DNA from 4 places in the Micromonospora sp. C97 genome. Region 2 is predicted to be linked to each of the others. Evidence: riboswitches for the same ligand, from Rfam matches in the RefSeq annotation. Region 2 holds a riboswitch; each other region holds the start of a gene.

Region 1 (4,335 bases), on a different contig from region 2:
CGCGCACGTGGTGGTGGACGAGGCGCAGGACGTCTCGCCGATGCAGTGGCGGATGGTCGGTCGCCGTGGCCGGCTGGCCTCCTGGACGGTGGTGGGCGACCCTGCGCAGACCGCGTGGACCGGCGACCCGGAGGAGCTGACCCGAGCCCGGGACCAGGCGCTGGGCCGGCGTAAGCGACACGAGTTCACGCTGACCACGAACTACCGCAACTCGTCGGAGATCTTCGCGGTGGCGGCGGCGGAGATCCGCCGGCTCTACCCCGACCTGCCGCTGCCGACCGCCGTCCGCTCCACCGGGGTCGAACCGGTCGAGCTGGTGGTGCCGGCCGCCGGGTTGGAGACCGCGACCGTCGAGGCCGCCGCCGGCCTGCTGGCCGAGGTGGAGGGCACGGTCGGGGTGATCACGCCGGTCCCCCGCCGTGACGAGGTCGCCGGTTGGCTCGGCGCGCTCGGCGCGCCCAGGTTGCAGGTGGTGACCAGCCTGGAGGCCAAGGGCATGGAGTACGACGCGGTGGTGCTGGTCGCCCCGAGCGAGATCCGGGCGGATCCGGGCGCCGGGGTACGCACCCTGTACGTGGCGCTCTCCCGGGCCACCCAGCGGCTCACCACCATCGACCCGACCGGCTGACCTGCGCGGACCGCCGCCAGCGCGAGGCATCACCCGTACACTTGCACACATAGCGATGTGAGCATACATTTGACCGGGTCCCGGCCGGCGGCGGAAGGTGAATCTCGTGGGCGCAGGTCATGACCACCACCATGGGTCCGTCGCCAATGCCGCACACCAGCACCGGGGTCGACTCTGGGCGGCGTTCGGGCTGCTCGCCACCCTGATGGTGGTCGAGGCGGTGACCGCCCTGCACACCGGCTCACTCGCCCTGCTCTCCGACGCCGGGCACATGTTCACCGACGTGCTCGGCATCGGGATGGCGCTCGCCGCGATCACGGCGACCCGGCGGGCCACCAACGACCCGCAGCGCACCTTCGGGCTCTACCGGCTCGAGGTGCTCGCCGCGCTGGCCAACGCCGTCCTGCTCTCCGGCGTGGCGATCTACGTGGTGATCGAGGCGATCCGTCGGTTCGGCGACCCGCACCAGGTCATCGCCGGCCCGATGCTCGCGGTGGCCGTGCTCGGTCTGCTCGCGAACATCGCCGCCTTCGCCCTGCTGCGCGCCGGGGCCCGGGAGAGCATCAACCTCCAGGGCGCCTACCTGGAGGTGCTCGGTGACCTGCTCGGCTCGGTCGGCGTCATCGGGGCGGCGCTGCTCATCACCGTCACCGACTGGTGGTGGGCGGACCCCCTGGTCGCGGTCGCCATCGGCGTGTTCATCCTGCCGCGCACCTGGCGGCTGGCCCGCGCCGCTATCCGCATCCTGGTGCAGGCCGCCCCGGAGCACCTCCAGGTCACCGCCGTGCACGATCGGCTGGCCGCGGTGCCCGGCGTCGTCGAGGTGCACGACCTGCACGTCTGGACGCTCACCTCGGGCATGGAGGTGGCCTCCGCACACCTGACCATGGCGCCCGGGGCGGAGGTCGGCGCGGTGCTCACCGCGGCGCGTACGGCCCTGCACGACGACTTCCGCATCGAACACGCGACGTTGCAGATCGAGCCGGGCGCCGCCTCCGGCGCGTGTGGCTCCATCGAGTGGTGACGACCTTTTCGGAGCATTGCTCACTTTTAAGGTAATTTTCCGTGGTGACGCACGCACCGTCCGTCACATTGGCTGCAGCGGCCCCACCGGCACCGGTAGGCTCGGTCCCGGCCTCCACCAGGCGGCGCCTCCCGGCGCCGGTGGCGGTCGCCGCCTAATCGCCCAACCGGGCGAACCGGGGAACCATGTTCCTGGGGTGCATCCGCGTCAGCGGTAGGGATCTTCCGTCCCGAACCCGTCAGCTAACCCGGTCGGCGGCTGACGGAAGGACATGCGCAGTGGCACCAGCACGACCACCCGCCGCCCGACTGGCGGCCCTGATCGTCGCGATGTTCGCCCTCGGCGTCGCGCTTCCGGCCGGCACCGCCTCGGCCGCTCCCCCGACCGGCCTGCGGGCCGCCGCACCCGACTCCGACGAGGAGGGCGGCACCCCGGCGTTGCGCGCCCAACTCGAGGCGGCCAGCAAGGGCTACCTGGACGCCAAGCGAGCCCTGGACACCTCGGTACAACGGCAGAAGCAGCTCACCACCCAGCTGAAGACCATCGAGGTCGAGATCGACCAGCGCAACGGCAAGGTCGGCGAGATCGCCGAGGTGGCGTACCGGACCGGACGACTCGGCGCGATGTCGGCGCTGCTCAACAGCAGCACCCCGGAAGGCTTCATGGACCGGGCAGCCGCCCTGGACGCGGTGGCCGCCAACGAGGACCGGGTGCTGCGCGACCTGCTGAAGAGCAAGGACCAGGCCACCCGCACCCGGGTCGCACTGGACGGCGAGATCATTGAACAGCGCAAGCAGGTCGCGGTGATGGCCAAGCGCAAGGAACAGGCCGAACGGGCCCTGACCGTGGCCACCACACCCAAGACACAGAGCACCGCCGACACCGGCTCCAACCGGGGCACCTCCACCGCCAACGCGACGGCCGCGCCGCGCAACTCCGACGGCTCCTGGCCTTCCGAGTCGTGCAGCGTGAACGACCCCACGCCGGCCAGCGGCTGCATCACCCCCCGTACCCTGCACGCGCTCAACCAGGCCAAGGCGGCGGGCTTCACCCGGTACGTCTCGTGCCACCGCCCCAGCGGCTCCGGTGAGCACCCGAAGGGCCGGGCCTGCGACTTCGCCGCACAGAAGGGCGGCTTCGGCGGAGCCGCGACCGGCGGCGACAAGACCTACGGCAACAACCTGGCCGCGTACTTCATCCGCAACGCGGACCGGCTCGCCGTGCTCTACGTGATCTGGTACAAGCAGATCTGGCTGCCCAGCAGCGGATGGAAGTCGTACAGCGGGGCGCACGGGACCCCGTCCACCGACCACACCAACCACGTACACCTGTCGGTCTACTGACCCACGCGTGGAGATGCCTGTGAGTCATCGTGATGACTCACAGGCATCACCCGCGTCCGGGGCCGGCTACGTCGCCGGGCGTACCCCTGATGTCGTCGCTCGGCGGACGACCCGGCCGGGGCCGGCGGGCAGCATCGCGGTATGCCTCGGATCCGACCCACCACCCGCAAGGCGCTGCTCACCCTGCACCTCGTCACCTCGCTCGGCTGGCTCGGCACCGACCTGGTGCTGCTCACCCTCGGCATCGCCGTGCAGCGGGGCGCCGACCCGGCGGTGGTCTACCCGGTCACGGCCCTGATCGGCACGGTGCTGTTCGCGCCGCTGAGCGTCCTGGTCTGGCTGATCGGAGTGGCCAGTTCGCTGCTCACCCCGTGGGGCCTGCTGCGGCACCGCTGGGTGCTGGTCAAGCTCGTGCTCACCACCGTGATGGTCGGGCTGGTGCTGTTCCTGCTCACCCCGAACCTGCGCCACGCCGGAGCGGTCGGCGCCGCCCTGCCCGCCCGGGATCGCGCCGACCTGGTCATCGCGCCGGCCGTGTCGACCAGCCTGATGATCATCGCGACGGTGCTCTCCACCTACAAGCCGTGGGGCCGCCGACGCACCGCCGCAGCCACCGTCGCCGGCCGCGGCCGCGCCACCGCACGGCCCTAACGACCCCCGCCCACCCATGACGCTCGTGGCCGGCGCCCACCCATGATCGCGCGTGGCCGGCGCCCACCCATGATCGCGCTCGAACCAGGATGTAGTGGCCTCGATGCGACAGGAGGCCACTACATCCTGGATTGAGCACGATCATGAAGCGGGGTGGCGGGCCGGGGCGGGGGCGCAGGGCGGGGCGGAGGGTCAGGCCGAGGGCGGTGGGGGTTCGCCGGTGCGGTCGAGGGCTGCGCCCAGCCGGGTGGCGAGGGCGAGGTGGGCGGCTCGGGCCTGGCGGAACGCGTACCGGAACAGCGGCGTCGGCGCCGTCAGGGTGATCTCCACGTCGATGCGGACCAGGCCGTCGGGCTCGGCGCGCAGTCGGGTGTGGTTGCGCACCGTGGTCGCCGGCCACTGGCGGGCCACCATGACGATCTCGTCGGTCTCGCTGATCAGCACGTCCGCGTGGTACGTGGTCCGGAAGCGCAGCGGGCCGGCCACCAACCGGTCGTTGATCGTGTAGCTGGCCCGGGCCCCGGGCCGGGGCGGCACCCGGCGGACCTGGACGATCAGCGGATGCAGCTCGCCCTGCCGGGTCAGGTCGCTGAGCAGCGCCGCGGCCTCGGCTGGTGAACTCCGGGCCTGGACGGTGTAGCTGAAGGTATCGCTGCTGAGCACACCGTCTCCCGCCGCCGTTGGTCGCC
Region 2 (4,335 bases):
CAAACGGGTCGGCGCGGCGCGATCCGACACGCCCGTGGTCGGTGCGCCCGCCTCGGCGTGACGGTAGCGTGGGGATGTGCTTCCGGTCGCGTTCACCTGTCCGCTGTGGTGGGTGGCGCGCTGGGCGACGCGGGTGCTGACCAGCCTCGCCGTCGTCGCGGCCCTGGCGCTCGGCGCAGGCCCGGCCACGGCCGCCGCGTCGACGCCCAGCCCGGTGCCACCGTCGAGCGTGGTGTCGGCCTCCGTCGCCGCCGGGCCGCTGGCGGCCTCCGGTCGGCACGTCGGGGCGCACGCTGCGGCGCGCCCGGCAGCGGCGATCCCACCGGACGCCGTCGAGGAGGGCGTTCCCGCCTGGGCCGTCGACTCGCCCGGGGCGCTCCCCGAGGAGCACTGCGTCACCGCGACCGGCGTGCTTCCGGTCCGCGCGGCGGAGTCCGACCGGCTGCCCCTCGTCGACAGTGCGAGCGGTCGGGCCTGCCGGGCCCCACCCCGGCGCTGAGCCACCGGGACGATCGTCCCGCCGCCGCGCCTGTCGCCCCACCCGCTTCCCACCCGCCGACCGGTGGCCCGCCGTGGCCCGCCGGCCGGTGTGGCCCCATCGCACTGCTCTCTCCCCGAGGTGCCGACCATGGAGACCGCCGTCTTCTACCAGTTCGTGACCGAGGTGCCGCGAGCCGCCGCCATCTGGTCGACCCTGGTCCTGCTGACCCTGGGCCTGCTCACCGTGCTGGCCGCCCGCCCCGAACGGGACCGGCCCGCCGACGACCCGCTCCCGGCAGCGCCCACCGCCCGGGAGGTGGCCGCCGCCGAGGCTGCCGACCTGCGCCGCTACGCCGAGGAGGTGGCCGTCGCCGCGGCCGGCGCGGCGACGACAGCCAGGCGGAGACGTGCCGCCTGGCTGAGCGCCCAGGAGCAGATGGAGCGGGCCTGGACCGGGTACGACGCGGCGGACACCGCCGCGCGTCGCTTCGCGGGCGCCGGGGCGCTGCCCACCCCACGGACCCCGCACACCCCCGCCGAGTACGCGGCCCGGGAGCGCTATCTGCACCGGGCGGCGATGGCGGCGTACTGGCGGGGTGACCTGAGCATGGTGCAGCTCGGTGACGTGTTCGGGCACCGGCACGGCTGGGATCCCCGACGCCACCCGGTCGAGCAGGAGGTGTTGATCAGCCGGGTGGTCCGGGATGCGCGGCTGGCCGACTACCAGGCGGCCGCCGTCCGTGAGCGGGCCGCCTGGCGTGACGCGGAGCTGGCCGCCGAGTCGGCTCGTACCCTCGCCGAGGAGGCGTACGCGGCGGCGGCCCGGCTGCGCCCGCACCCGGTGGCCGCCCGCCGGACGGTGGCGGGGGCGTTGCGCCCGGCCGTCGTGGCACGGTGGCGACCGGCCCGGGCGGGTTGAGCCCGATCTGTGATGTGAGGCCGGTCACGCAATTGTGAAATCGGACGTCCGGCACGAGCCGCGCCATTGTTCCCGCGATTATGGTCGCGTTCTTCGTCGCCTGTCCGGTTGTCGCCCGCAGGCGCGCCCGTAACCGGTTGTCCCATCGAGTCACATCATCGGCAATACGCGCAGAAATTGCCTCGCCGATTGAGGTTTACGCAGGTGAACCCGGCTTGGCAGGGCGCGGAGCCGCCAGTACTGTCGTCCTGTCCGATGCGGTAACCGATCGCAAGACGCGACGCCGCATCGACCCGCTTAATCGTGATCAACGAACCGGGGACCCATCAGTAAGTCCGGGGTGAATCCGCGAGCCACGGCCCGCGGTAGGGCGATCTTCCCGCCCGAATCCGTCAGCTAACCCGGTAGGCGGTGTCGGAAGGAGTCCCATCCTCGTGCAGCACCTTTCCACCCCTCGGTTGTTCCCTCGCCTCCACGGCGCGGCGGTGCACCCGCTCATTCGTCCAGTGACGGTGAGCTGACCCCCCGGGTCATCGCCTTCCCCGCCCGGCCACGCCGGGCGTTCCCCTGAGCGGTTCACCATCCGCGGACCACGGTCCGCGCGCTGGCGCCTGCCCGGATACCGGTCCGGCCCGGTGTGCCGCTCTCCCCCCGATCCGTGGAGGACCCCGTGAAGCACACCCTGCAGCGTCAGCTCCGCCGCCTCGCCACCGAGCGCCCGTACCAGATCGTTGTCGCCTCCGCCGCGGCTCTCGCCATCGCCACCACCGGCGGTGCCCTCCTCACCACCGCCGACGACGCCCCGGCCGACCAGCGCACCGCGACCACCGTCGCCGAGATGCGCAGCGACGTCGCCGCCTCCCGTGGCGACGTTCGGGACGCGTCCCCCTCGGCCAGCGCCGCGCCGACCACCGCCGCGCCGGCCACCAGCGCCGCGTCCCCCGCCGCGAAGGCCAAGAGCAACCCCGACCTCACCCGTAAGCCGACGCCCCCGAAGCCGCCCGCGACCAAGGTGCTCGACTACGACTACGAGGCGCAGAACACCTACTACAACTGCGGCCCGGCGGCCACCCGCAACGCGCTCAGCGCCGCCGGCATCGACCGCACCCAGGAGGAGCTCGGCGCCGAGCTGGGCACCACCGAGATGGGCACCAACTCGGCCGAGGACACCACCCGGGTGCTCAACGCCGAGGTGAAGGGCTCCCCGTACCGGACTCGGATGTTCCCCAGCGCGCCCAGCCCGGCGCAGATGGACCGCCTCCAGGCCGACGTGGTGAAGGCCATCACCGACGGCCGGGGCGTGGTGGCCAACGTCGTCGGGGACGCCACCGACACCGACGGCGGCTGGCACTCCTACGGCGGCGGGCACTACATCGCCGTCGTGGGCTACAAGGACAACGGTCGCACCGTGCGGATCGCCGACTCGGCCAACGCGGCCGACCCGTCGTACTGGATCACCACCATCGACCTGGCCAACTGGATCACCAGCCGGGGCTACTCCGCCTGACCCGGGCACGCCGAGGACCGCGGGCGTCGTCCCCCACAAGGGGCCGGCGCCCGCGGCGTCTTCGGCGGTGCGGTCAGTAGGTGATGAAGCCGTACAACGCCTTGTGGTTCGACTTCGTCCCGACCACGGTGTGGTCGACGGCGGACGACTGCACACTGCCCCTGACGAACAAGTAGTCGATCTTGCTGGAACCGTTGGTGGCCGCCGACCCGTACCCGGTCATGCCGTAGCCGCTGAGCGTGCCGGGGGCGATGCCGGTGCGGTTCGCGTCGATGCCCACCACGCGGATCGTCGACGCGTTCAGCAGCGTGGTCGCGTCCGCACCGAGGTGGATGCCGCTGTTGGCGATGCCCCGGTCGCCGTCACCGGCGCAGGCGTTCTGCCGGTTCTCCTGCGGCAGGTGCATCGTCGCGGCGAACACGCTGGTGCCGGTCGCCTTGATGGTGAAGCGCGCCGCGATCGCGCTGGTCCGCTTCCACTTGTAGTAGTCGGTGCTGTCCGGGTCACTGTTCGGCGGCTTGTACAGCGTGCACCCGGCGCCGTTCGCGTACGCCGTGCCCGGCTTGAGCCAACCCGCGCTCCAGTACTTCGAGATGTCGCCACTGGCGAGGTTGAGCGTGCGCTTGTTCCAGAGGATGGCGTTGGTCTGCTTCTTCTTCAGGTCGCCGAGCGACTGCGAGCTGCACTTGTGCGTGCTGCCCCACGGCTCCGGGTCGTCCCACGCCACGATCGCCCCGTAGCTGCCCGCCGGGTAGCCGAACTTCGCCGACAGCTGGTCGGCGTACGCCTCGGCCTGGCCGGTGCCGCGCACCTGCTGCACGATCAGGATGTCGGGCGCCACCACGCCGCTGGTGCCCGTGCGACCGGCGTCGTCGACCAGGATCGAGGTCAGGTGGTCCGGTCCGGAGATCCGGGTGCAGCTCCCGTCGGAGTTGTTCACCACCAGGTTCTCGATGTTGTTGTTGTAGACCCGCAGCACCCGGTCGGCCGCCGTGACCGCTGCGCCGTTCGGTGCGGCCACGTCCGATGGCGTCGCGGACGCCCGGTGCGGTACGCCGAGCGTGACGGCTGCCAGTGCCGCGACCAGCGCCGACCCGTACATCCTGTACACAGTGGCTCCCCTCGGGACGGAATCGACAGGTGGCTCTGTCCGTCCGGCCCGGAACTCTACAGTGGATCATTCTTTGGTGGGGGCGGCGTGGATGACGGCTCTCGTACCAGGCCGTGAACCGTGGGAGACTGCGGCCGTGGTGGATGAATCGGGTGGTCAAGCCGGTCGCGGGCGGGTCCTGCTGCTCCTGCACGGGATGGGCACGACCGGGGACGTCTGGTTGCCGTGGGCGCCTCTGCTGGAGCAGCGCTGGGCGGGGCGGTGGCTGGCACCGGACCTCGCCGGCCACGGCTGGGCGGCACCGCTTCAGTCGTACAC
Region 3 (4,335 bases), on a different contig from region 2:
GGGGCGTCCGAAGCGCCGGGATACCGCGGTTTCACGGAAACCGAGTTGATCATGCGGGGTGCCGGCGGCGGGCGTACGTACAGCCCGGTGTCGGCTCCGTGAGGACGGAGCCGACACCGATGATCTTCCAGTCGTGGTCAGGCGGCCGTGCACTGGACGTCACGGCTGAGGCGGGTCGGGCGCGTCGGCGGGACGGCCAACGGGGTGGCCACCGCCGACGGGGCGTTTGGGTCGAGCCAGACCCGCACGGCCGGCCGACCCGGCGCGAGGCCGGGAACGCCCGCGATGTGCTGCTCACGGCGGGTAAGCATCGCCACGTCGATGGTGAACTCGAAGAGCCGCCAGTCGACCTGCGGCTCGGCGCGGGCGCTCTGCGCCAGCTGCGCCACCCGGACCGGATCGGTCACCGGACGGGCCCGCCCTGCCACGTATGCCTCGTCGTCGCTCTCCTCGGCCGGGAACGAGTGCAGCGCGTAGCGGCCGTCCCGTTCGAGGTCACGGCGCTTGGGCGAGTCGATGATGAAGCAGAACAGCCCCTCGGCGGTGATGACCGGGGAGACCGGATGGACGCGGGGCCCGCCGTCGGCGCGGACCGTGGCCAGATAGCCGAAGCCCGGCCCGTACTGCTGGAGGAGAACGCGGATCCCGTCGGCGAGTCGGGGCTCGTCGGCGGCGAATTCGGACCAGGAAGCCATGTGAGCATTCTATCGAACAAATGTACGAGCAGCGACCTCGACGCGCTGGTCACCGGCACCGAATCCGGGCACTTTCGGCAACGCGGCTATGGTGGTCCGATGCTGCTCTCCGACCGCGACCTGGTCTCCGAGATCAAGGCCGGCACGCTGGGCCTGGAGCCGTTCGAGCCCACCCTGGTCCAACCGTCCAGCATCGACGTCCGACTCGACCGGCTGTTCCGGGTCTTCAACAACCACCTCTACACCCACATCGATCCCGCCATGCAGCAGGACGACCTGACCTCGGCGGTCGAGGTCCCCGACGGTGAGCCCTTCGTGCTGCACCCCGGGGAGTTCGTGCTCGCCTCGACGCTGGAGGTCATCTCGCTGGGTGACCAGCTCGCCGGCCGACTGGAGGGCAAGAGCTCCCTGGGCCGGCTCGGGCTGCTCACCCACTCCACCGCCGGCTTCATCGACCCGGGCTTCTCCGGTCACGTGACGCTGGAACTCTCGAACGTGGCGAACCTGCCGATCACCCTGTGGCCCGGCATGAAGATCGGGCAGCTCTGCATCTTCCGGCTCTCCTCGCCGGCCGAGCACCCGTACGGCTCGGTGGTCTACGGCTCGCGCTACCAGGGCCAGCGGGGGCCGACGCCGAGCCGCGCCTGGCAGCACTGGCGCACCTGGCCCACCCGCTGAACCACGACGACGAGGGCCCGCCGCGACGGATCGCGGCGGGCCCTCTCGTCACCCGGGTCAGCCCGGTCGGCCGTAGCTGTGGATCGGGCCGTCGTCGACCTTCTTCATCTTGACCGGTTGACCGGCCTGCGAGGCGTGCACCACCCAGCCGCCGCCGACGTACATGCCGACGTGGTGGATGTCGCTGTAGTAGAAGACCAGGTCGCCGGGGCGCAGGTCGCCCCTGCTGACGTTCTTCGTGACGCGGCTCTGCGCGGCGGCGTTGTGTGGCAGCGACACGCCGGCCTTCGCCCAGGCGGCCAGCATCAGCCCGGAGCAGTCGTACGAGTTCGGACCCTCGGCACCCCAGACGTAGGGCTTGCCGATCTGGGCGCAGGCGAACTTGACAGCGGTGCCCGCGCCGCCGCCGGGGTAGCTGCCCGGGCAGGGCGCCGGGCGCAGTGGGCCACCGCCACCGTTGCCGTACACCTTGAGGCGCAGCTTCTGCAGGCGGTCGATCTCTTCGTTGATCTGCTTCTTCTTCGCCGCCAGCTGAGCTTCGGTGCGGGTCAGCTGGGCCACCATCTCGTCCAGCGGCGCCTTCTGCGCGGCCAGCTGGTCGCGCAGGTCGGCGACCTCGCGTACGTCCTTCTGCTGGTTGTGCGCGAAGCGGTCGAGCATCTCGAGCTGGCCGACCACCTCGCTGGGCGACCGGCTGCCCAGCACCGCGTTGACGGTCAACACGTTCTCACCCTTGTAGGCGCGTACGGCCAGGGCGCTGACCTTGTCCATCGCGGCGTCGACCTGGCGCTCCAGCGGGGTGATCCGGGCGGCCAGCGCGTCGGCCTGCTTGCGCTTCGCGGCGAGGTCGGCGCGGGTGGCGTTGTGCCGTTCGATGATCGGTTCGAGCTTGTTCCAGTCGGCGTCGATCTGGCGCTCGATCTCGGCGACCGACGGGTCGGCGTGGGCCGCCGTGGCACTGCCGGTCAGGACGACGGCGACGCCGGCCAGGGCGGCGAGTGCGGTGGTGAAGCGGGACCAGCGTGGGCGCGGCACGATCGACGTCGGGCCGGCTGATGCCGACCGCTCGGACGACGGCCGCGGGGCATGGAGTGCCACCGGGGTTCCGTACTCCTTCTTCCTGACCGCCTACCGGGTTAGCTGACGGGTTCGGGCGGGAAGTCGGCGCCCTACCGCAGTGGCTGCGGATTCACCCCGAGGGACCTGGGTCCCCGGTTCGCTCGGAAACGACTCGGCGGTGTCGGTCCGTTACCGCCCGGGCTGGGCGGAGCTGCTGTCGGCCCGACGAATGACCAGAGTAGAGACGCTTGTTACCGATCCGCAACCCGCACGGCCGTGACACTCCGTACCGATTGGACGAGGTCACCGACCGTGTGTGAAGAATTCTTTCCCCACGCTTCGATAGATGGAAAGGTATTGACCTGACCTCCCGGACGGCGCGATGGTGACCTGACCTCACTCCGCGAGAATCTAGGGGGTTCGATGCACCATCCAACCCTGTCGACGGGCTGGCGCGCACTGCTCGCCGCCGCCGTGGTCGCCGCCGCCACCACGGTGCCACTCTCCGTCGGCCCGGCCGCCGCCGCGTCCACCACCGACCGTCAGCAGCAGTACGCCGCCGCGGCCACCGAGTACGGGGTGCCGACAGTCGTGCTGCTCGCCGTCTCCTACCTGGAGTCCCGCTGGGACACCAACGCCGGCGCACCGAGCACCAGTGGCGGCTACGGCCCGATGCACCTGACCGACGCCCGGCACGTGGCCGCCCTACCCGGGCGCGGTCACCACGACGCCGGTGCCGAGGACCCGCGCGGCGACGACTCGCGTCCCGCCCGGGTGCCCGCGCCCCGACCGGTCGAGGCCCCCGCGCCGTCCACCGCCGCGTTGCAGACCGTGGACGCCGCCGCCACGCTGACCGGCGTCGCCCCCGAGGCACTGCGCACCGACGCGGGCCTCAACATCCGGGGTGGGGCGGCGCTGCTCAGCGCGTACCAACGGGAGCTGGACGCCCCGGTCGGCGCCGACACCAACCCGGCCGCCTGGTACGGCGCGGTGGCCCGCTACTCCGGCGCGGACAGCGCCGACGCCGCCGCGGCCTTCGCCGACGAGGTCTTCACCACCATCGGCGCGGGCCAGTCCCGGGTGACCGACGACGGCCAGCGGATCACCCTGCCGGCCCGCGCGGTACGGCCCGAGCGTTCCTGGTTGGACCGGCTGGGCCTGCGCCGGCTGGCCCGCCCGGACGGGGTGGAGTGCCCCCGCACCATCTCGTGCGAGTGGATCCCGGCACCCTACGAGGCGTTCGGCGACGGGGACTACGGCAACCACGACCTCTCCGACCGGCCCGCCCGGCAGAAGATCGAATACATCGTCATCCACGACACCGAGGCGAGTTGGGCGACGACCCTGCAACTCGTCCAGGATCCGACCTACGTCAGCTGGCACTACTCGCTGCGCTCGGTGGACGGGCACATCGCCCAGCACGTGAAGACCAAGGACGTCGGTTGGCACGCCGGCAACTGGTACGTCAACGCGAAGTCGATCGGGCTGGAACACGAAGGCTTCGCGGCGCAGGGGACCTGGTACACCGAGGCGATGTACCGGACCTCGGCGAAGCTGGTCCGGCACCTGGCGCTGCGGCTGGGCATCCCACTGGACCGCCAGCACATCATCGGCCACGACAACGTGCCCGGTACCGTCGCCTCGACGGTGCGGGGAATGCACTGGGATCCGGGGCCGTACTGGGACTGGACGCACTACTTCGACCTGCTGCACGCACCCCGACTGGACACCGGCACCCCGGCCACCGGGCTGGTCCGCATCGACCCCGACTACGCCACCAACCAGCCGGCGTTCACCGGTTGCGTCACCGCCGGCGTGCCGTGCGCACCGCGCGGCTCCTCGGCGGTGGTGCTCCGGAGCGCACCGTCCGCGGACGCGCCGCTGGTCAACGACGTCGCGCTCC
Region 4 (4,335 bases), on a different contig from region 2:
GGGTGCGGTGCAGGTAGCCGCCCGCCTCCAGGTCGGCCACGATCGCCTGCGCGGCGCGTTCGGTGACCCCGACCTCGGCCGCGACGTCGCGTAGCCGGGCGGTGGGATTGCGGGCGATGGCCAGCAGGACGTGCCCGTGATTGGTGAGGAACGTCCAGTTCCGCCCGCCGTCGGTGTCGCCCGTCACAGTGCTCGCCATCGTTGACCGCCCTTCCGGATGTCCGCCTGCTCGCGGAGAGTCTTGTCCGCCCCGCCCTGGGAGGGTTGCCCAGGGGGCGACCGGGGTCAACGTATGAAATCTAAATCACGCATACCTTGACGCATCTTAGCGTGCGTGTGACGGTGGAGCGCGACTGAGCGCCCGCCGCCCGGTCGGCGGAAAGTCGGTCTGACCAGGTGAGATGCGTCGAGACGAGGTGCGGGATGAGTCATGCCGGGAACGCCGGTGGTCAGCCGGGTACGCAGCGGACCACCGATCGAGCGCCAGTGCTCAGTGAGCCGAGCCGGGCGTACGCCGAACTGGTCGCCGGCAATCGACGCTTCGTCGGCGGCGCGCCACACCATCCCAACCAGGACGCCGGGCACCGGGCCGCCGTCGCCGACGGGCAGCACCCGTTCGCGGTGATCGTCGGCTGCTCCGACTCCCGGCTGGCCGCCGAGATCATCTTCGACCGCGGGTTGGGTGACCTGTTCGTGGTCCGCACGGCCGGGCACACCGCCGGCCCGGAGGTGCTCGGCAGCGTCGAGTACGCGGTGACAGTGCTCGGCACTCCGCTGGTGGTGGTGCTCGGTCACGACCTGTGCGGTGCGGTGCAGGCCGCCCGGGAGTCCGCCGCGACCGGCACCGCGCCGAGCGGCCACCTGGGCGCGGTGGTCGACGCCGTGCTGCCCAGCCTTCGCCGGGCCGAGGCTGAGGGCGTGGACGACATCGACGGCATCGTCGACATCCACATCGCACAGACCGTCGAGACGTTGCTCGGGCAGTCCCCGGTGCTGGCCGACGAGGTGGCCCGGGGGCGGTGCGCGGTGGTGGGGATGTCCTACCGGCTGGCCGCCGGGGCGGTACGCCCGGTTGCCGCCGTGCCGGCTGGCTTCGCGACGCTGGACACCCCGGCCGACCCGGCTGCCCCTGCCACCGTGTGACATGACGAGGGCCGCTCCGCGTCACGCGGAACGGCCCTCAACCGGGGTCGTACGGGTCAGAGCAGCGACATGTGGACGTGGTCGGTGTGGTTCGACGGCCCGCTGTACGAACTCCAGCCGGTGGCCGGGAACCAGATCTGCCGGTTCCAGATCACGTAGTAGATGCCGAGCCGGTCGGCGTTACGGATGAGGAACGCGGCGACGTTGTTGCCGTACGTCCGGGTGTCGTTGTTGTGCCACGGGGAGAAGCCGCTCTTCTGCAGCGACCAGTCGCAGGCGCGGCCCTTCGGGTGCTCCCACGGCCCGCCGGGGCGGTAGCAGCCGACGAACCGGTTGAAGCCGGCCCGCTTGACCTCCTTGTACGCGTGCAGCGTGCGGGGGGTGACGCAGCCGGACGTGGTGGGGTCGTTCTCGCTGCACGACTGGGGCTTCCAGTCGCCGTCGGCGGTGCGACCCGGGCCGATCTTCGCGACCGGGGAGGTGGCGTCCACCAGGCCGCCGGTGAAGCCCTTGCCGCCGACGAGGGAGAGCGCCTTGTCGGCCTCGCTCTTCCGCTTCGCCATCAGGGCGGTCTGCTTCTGCTGCTCGCGGACCTCGGTGTCGAGGGCCAGCTTGGCCTGCTCGGCGCGGGCCTTCACCTCGTTGACCTCGGAGAGCTTCTTCTCGTTGACCATGTTCATCTCGTCGAGCACCGCGGCGCGCTGGACGAACGAGTCGGGGGCGTCGCTCTCCAGCAGCATCGCGATCGCGCCGATCCGGCCGGTCCGGTAGGCCTGGGCGGCGATCTGCCCGACCTGCGGGGCCAGTGCGGCCAGGTCGGCGTTGGCCCGGTCGACCTCGGCCGCCAACTCGCTCTGCCGCTTCTTGGATTTGTCCAGCTTGGACTTGGCGGCGGAGTAGTCGCGGTTGGCCTGCTCGATGACGTCGTTGAGCAGCTTGGGCTCGCCGTCCTCCTCGTGCCCGGACGGTGTGGGGTTCGTCGGGGCGGCGTGCGCCGGGAGTGGCCCGGCGAACACGGTCAGTGCGGCGATCACGGCCACCACGGGTGTCAACCAGCGGCGTAGGGGTGCCGTCACAATGTTCCCTTCCGTCGACCGCCGACCGGGTTAGCTGACGGGTTCGGGGCGGAAGCGGCCCCTACCGCTGACGCGGATTCACCCCACGTACCTGGGTCCCCGGCTCGCCGGTTGGCGATTGGGCGGTGGCACCGCAGGCGCCGCTTCGCGCCTTCATCGGTGACCGGCAGCGAGGTTACCCGAGAGTCGACCGGCTGAGCTACGCCTGGATGCCGACCAAAAGCGTCATTTCGCCATAGCGTTGAGTGACCAGTGACGTGGTTCTCAGGGTGGTTGCCCGATCTGGTCACGCTGAGGAGTGTCACCATGCCGTATCCGTGCTCCTGTTCGACTCCGGCCACCGGTCGGCGGCCTCGGGTGGGGGTGCGGCCCGCTGCCGGTCCGGCTCGTTGGAGCCGGCCGTTCGCGGTGAGCTGAGGGCGGCGAGTGCCTCGCTGCGGTCCGGCTGGGGGCGCGCGGCGGGAGCGTCGGCCGGCGGCACGGCGTCGGTACGCCCGGCGGCGGTCACCACCGCGGCCAGCCCGGTGGTCAGCGGCACGGCGGCGATCAGACCGAGGGTGGCGACCGCGCTACGGACGATCTCCTGGGCGAGGAACTCACTGGTGAGGATCTGCCCGATCGGTCGCGCGTCGGCGGTGAGCAGGAGCAGCAGGGGCAGCGACGCGCCCGCGTACGCCAGAACGATGGTGTTGACAGTGGAGGCGATGTGCGCGCGGCCGACCCGGGTGGCCGCCCGGTACAGCTGCAACCGGGTGAGGCCGGGGTTGGCGTTGGCCAGTTCGGTGACGGTGGCCGCCTGGGTGACCGTCACGTCGTCGAGCACCCCGAGCGATCCGATGATGATCCCGGCGAGCAGCAGTCCGTGCAGGTCGACGTCGCCCTGGAACATCGACAGGGTGGTGGCGTCTTCGCTGCCGAAGCCGGTGAGGTGGGTGGCGGCCGTGGCGATGGTGGCGAGTACGCCGGTCAGCACCAGGCTGCCCAGGGTGCCGAGCACGGCGACCGAGGTCTGTGCGGTGACCCCGTGCGTCAGATAGAGCACCACGAACATGATCAGGGCGGCGCCGACCACCGCCACCAGCAGGGGTGACCTGCCGGCACCGATACCCGGCAGCACGAAGGTGAGCAGGATGGCGAAGCTGGCGGCCAGTCCGGCGAGCGCTGCCAGACCCCGCCACCGACCGAACGCGACGATCGCGGCCGCGAAGACCACCGCCAGCCAGATCATCGGGGTGCCGCGTTGGTGCTCGGCGATGTTCCAGTTGCTGGTGCTGGGATCGGTGGGATCGGTCAGCTCGACCAGGATGACCTCGTCGCCGACCTCGACCCGGGGTGCGCCGGGACCGTCCGGCACCGGCGTCCGTACCTGCTGGCCGGCGGTCGGCCCGTCGTCCACCCGGACGTCGACGGTGCCGCACCGTCCGTTGCCGACCCTCGGGGTGCCCTCGGGGACCGACGGCGCCGGCGGGCACGGCTCGTTCACCACCCGGGTGACAGTGCCGGGGTAGCGCGGCACGTCAGCGCCGCCGTCGGTCTGCGGTGACCCGCCGCGCGGCCAGAGCAGCACCGCGGCGAGCACGGTGGCGACGAAGAGGGGTACCACCGTCACGACGAGGATCCGTCGCACCCTCGGTGGGGCGGACGGAGCCGGGCGGGTGTGGTCGGAACCCAAGGCGAGACTCCCAACGATCCGGTGCGGGGTACGGGTCAGCGAGCCGGGCGGTTCACCGTTTCGGTGGAAACGCGGCGGTCGGCGGGACGATTCGCTGCCTGACGACCGCTTGATCACGGACGGTCAGTGCTCGGCCCGGCCGGTCGGAGCCGACGTCACGTCGTGGCGGCGACAGTGCCCGACTGTGCGGCGGCATCCGGAGGGCCATCGGGGGAGATGCTAGCCAGCCGGTGGCGGGGTCGCAGGTCGTGGCGGAGTGTCGGTGGCCGAATCGCTCGCGTGGCGGCCCTCGGACCGGCATGTTGGAGCTATGCCCGCTCCGTCGCCGTCCGACCCCGACCATCGGCACGCCGGACCGGTGCCGCACGAGAGGCCCGCCGGGCATTCCGATCATTCCGGGCACGACAAGCACGCCGGGCACGATCCGGCGATGTTCCGCCGCCG

What was found. A riboswitch is a leader RNA that binds a small molecule or an ion and turns the genes downstream of it on or off. The one in region 2 is predicted to bind cyclic di-AMP.
Region 1: another riboswitch for cyclic di-AMP. It lies ahead of KBX26_RS11805 (hypothetical protein); the one in region 2 lies ahead of KBX26_RS12775 (C39 family peptidase).
Region 3: another riboswitch for cyclic di-AMP. It lies ahead of KBX26_RS33070 (NlpC/P60 family protein); the one in region 2 lies ahead of KBX26_RS12775 (C39 family peptidase).
Region 4: another riboswitch for cyclic di-AMP. It lies ahead of KBX26_RS06495 (hypothetical protein); the one in region 2 lies ahead of KBX26_RS12775 (C39 family peptidase).

The regions. Positions count from the first base shown of each region.
Region 1 covers NZ_JAGPXU010000006.1:149,121-153,455, reverse strand. Annotated here, with positions in the region: gene KBX26_RS11815 (AAA family ATPase) at 1-628, shown strand, start outside; gene KBX26_RS11810 (cation diffusion facilitator family transporter) at 735-1,652, shown strand; cyclic di-AMP (ydaO/yuaA leader) riboswitch at 1,794-1,925, shown strand; gene KBX26_RS11805 (hypothetical protein) at 1,931-2,995, shown strand; gene KBX26_RS11800 (hypothetical protein) at 3,137-3,646, shown strand; gene KBX26_RS11795 (SRPBCC family protein) at 3,839-4,309, opposite strand.
Region 2 covers NZ_JAGPXU010000007.1:69,740-74,074, forward strand. Annotated here, with positions in the region: gene KBX26_RS12765 (hypothetical protein) at 77-499, shown strand; gene KBX26_RS12770 (hypothetical protein) at 629-1,399, shown strand; cyclic di-AMP (ydaO/yuaA leader) riboswitch at 1,684-1,825, shown strand; gene KBX26_RS12775 (C39 family peptidase) at 2,058-2,906, shown strand; gene KBX26_RS12780 (hypothetical protein) at 2,980-4,017, opposite strand; gene KBX26_RS12785 (alpha/beta fold hydrolase) at 4,154-4,335, shown strand, end outside.
Region 3 covers NZ_JAGPXU010000019.1:41,897-46,231, reverse strand. Annotated here, with positions in the region: gene KBX26_RS22460 (pyridoxamine 5'-phosphate oxidase family protein) at 138-695, opposite strand; gene dcd (dCTP deaminase) at 795-1,373, shown strand; gene KBX26_RS33070 (NlpC/P60 family protein) at 1,431-2,471, opposite strand; cyclic di-AMP (ydaO/yuaA leader) riboswitch at 2,485-2,620, opposite strand; gene KBX26_RS22445 (N-acetylmuramoyl-L-alanine amidase) at 2,856-4,335, shown strand, end outside.
Region 4 covers NZ_JAGPXU010000003.1:31,335-35,669, reverse strand. Annotated here, with positions in the region: gene KBX26_RS06505 (MarR family winged helix-turn-helix transcriptional regulator) at 1-199, opposite strand, end outside; gene KBX26_RS06500 (carbonic anhydrase) at 424-1,143, shown strand; gene KBX26_RS06495 (hypothetical protein) at 1,200-2,219, opposite strand; cyclic di-AMP (ydaO/yuaA leader) riboswitch at 2,224-2,354, opposite strand; gene KBX26_RS06490 (YibE/F family protein) at 2,521-3,891, opposite strand; gene KBX26_RS06485 (copper-translocating P-type ATPase) at 4,202-4,335, shown strand, end outside.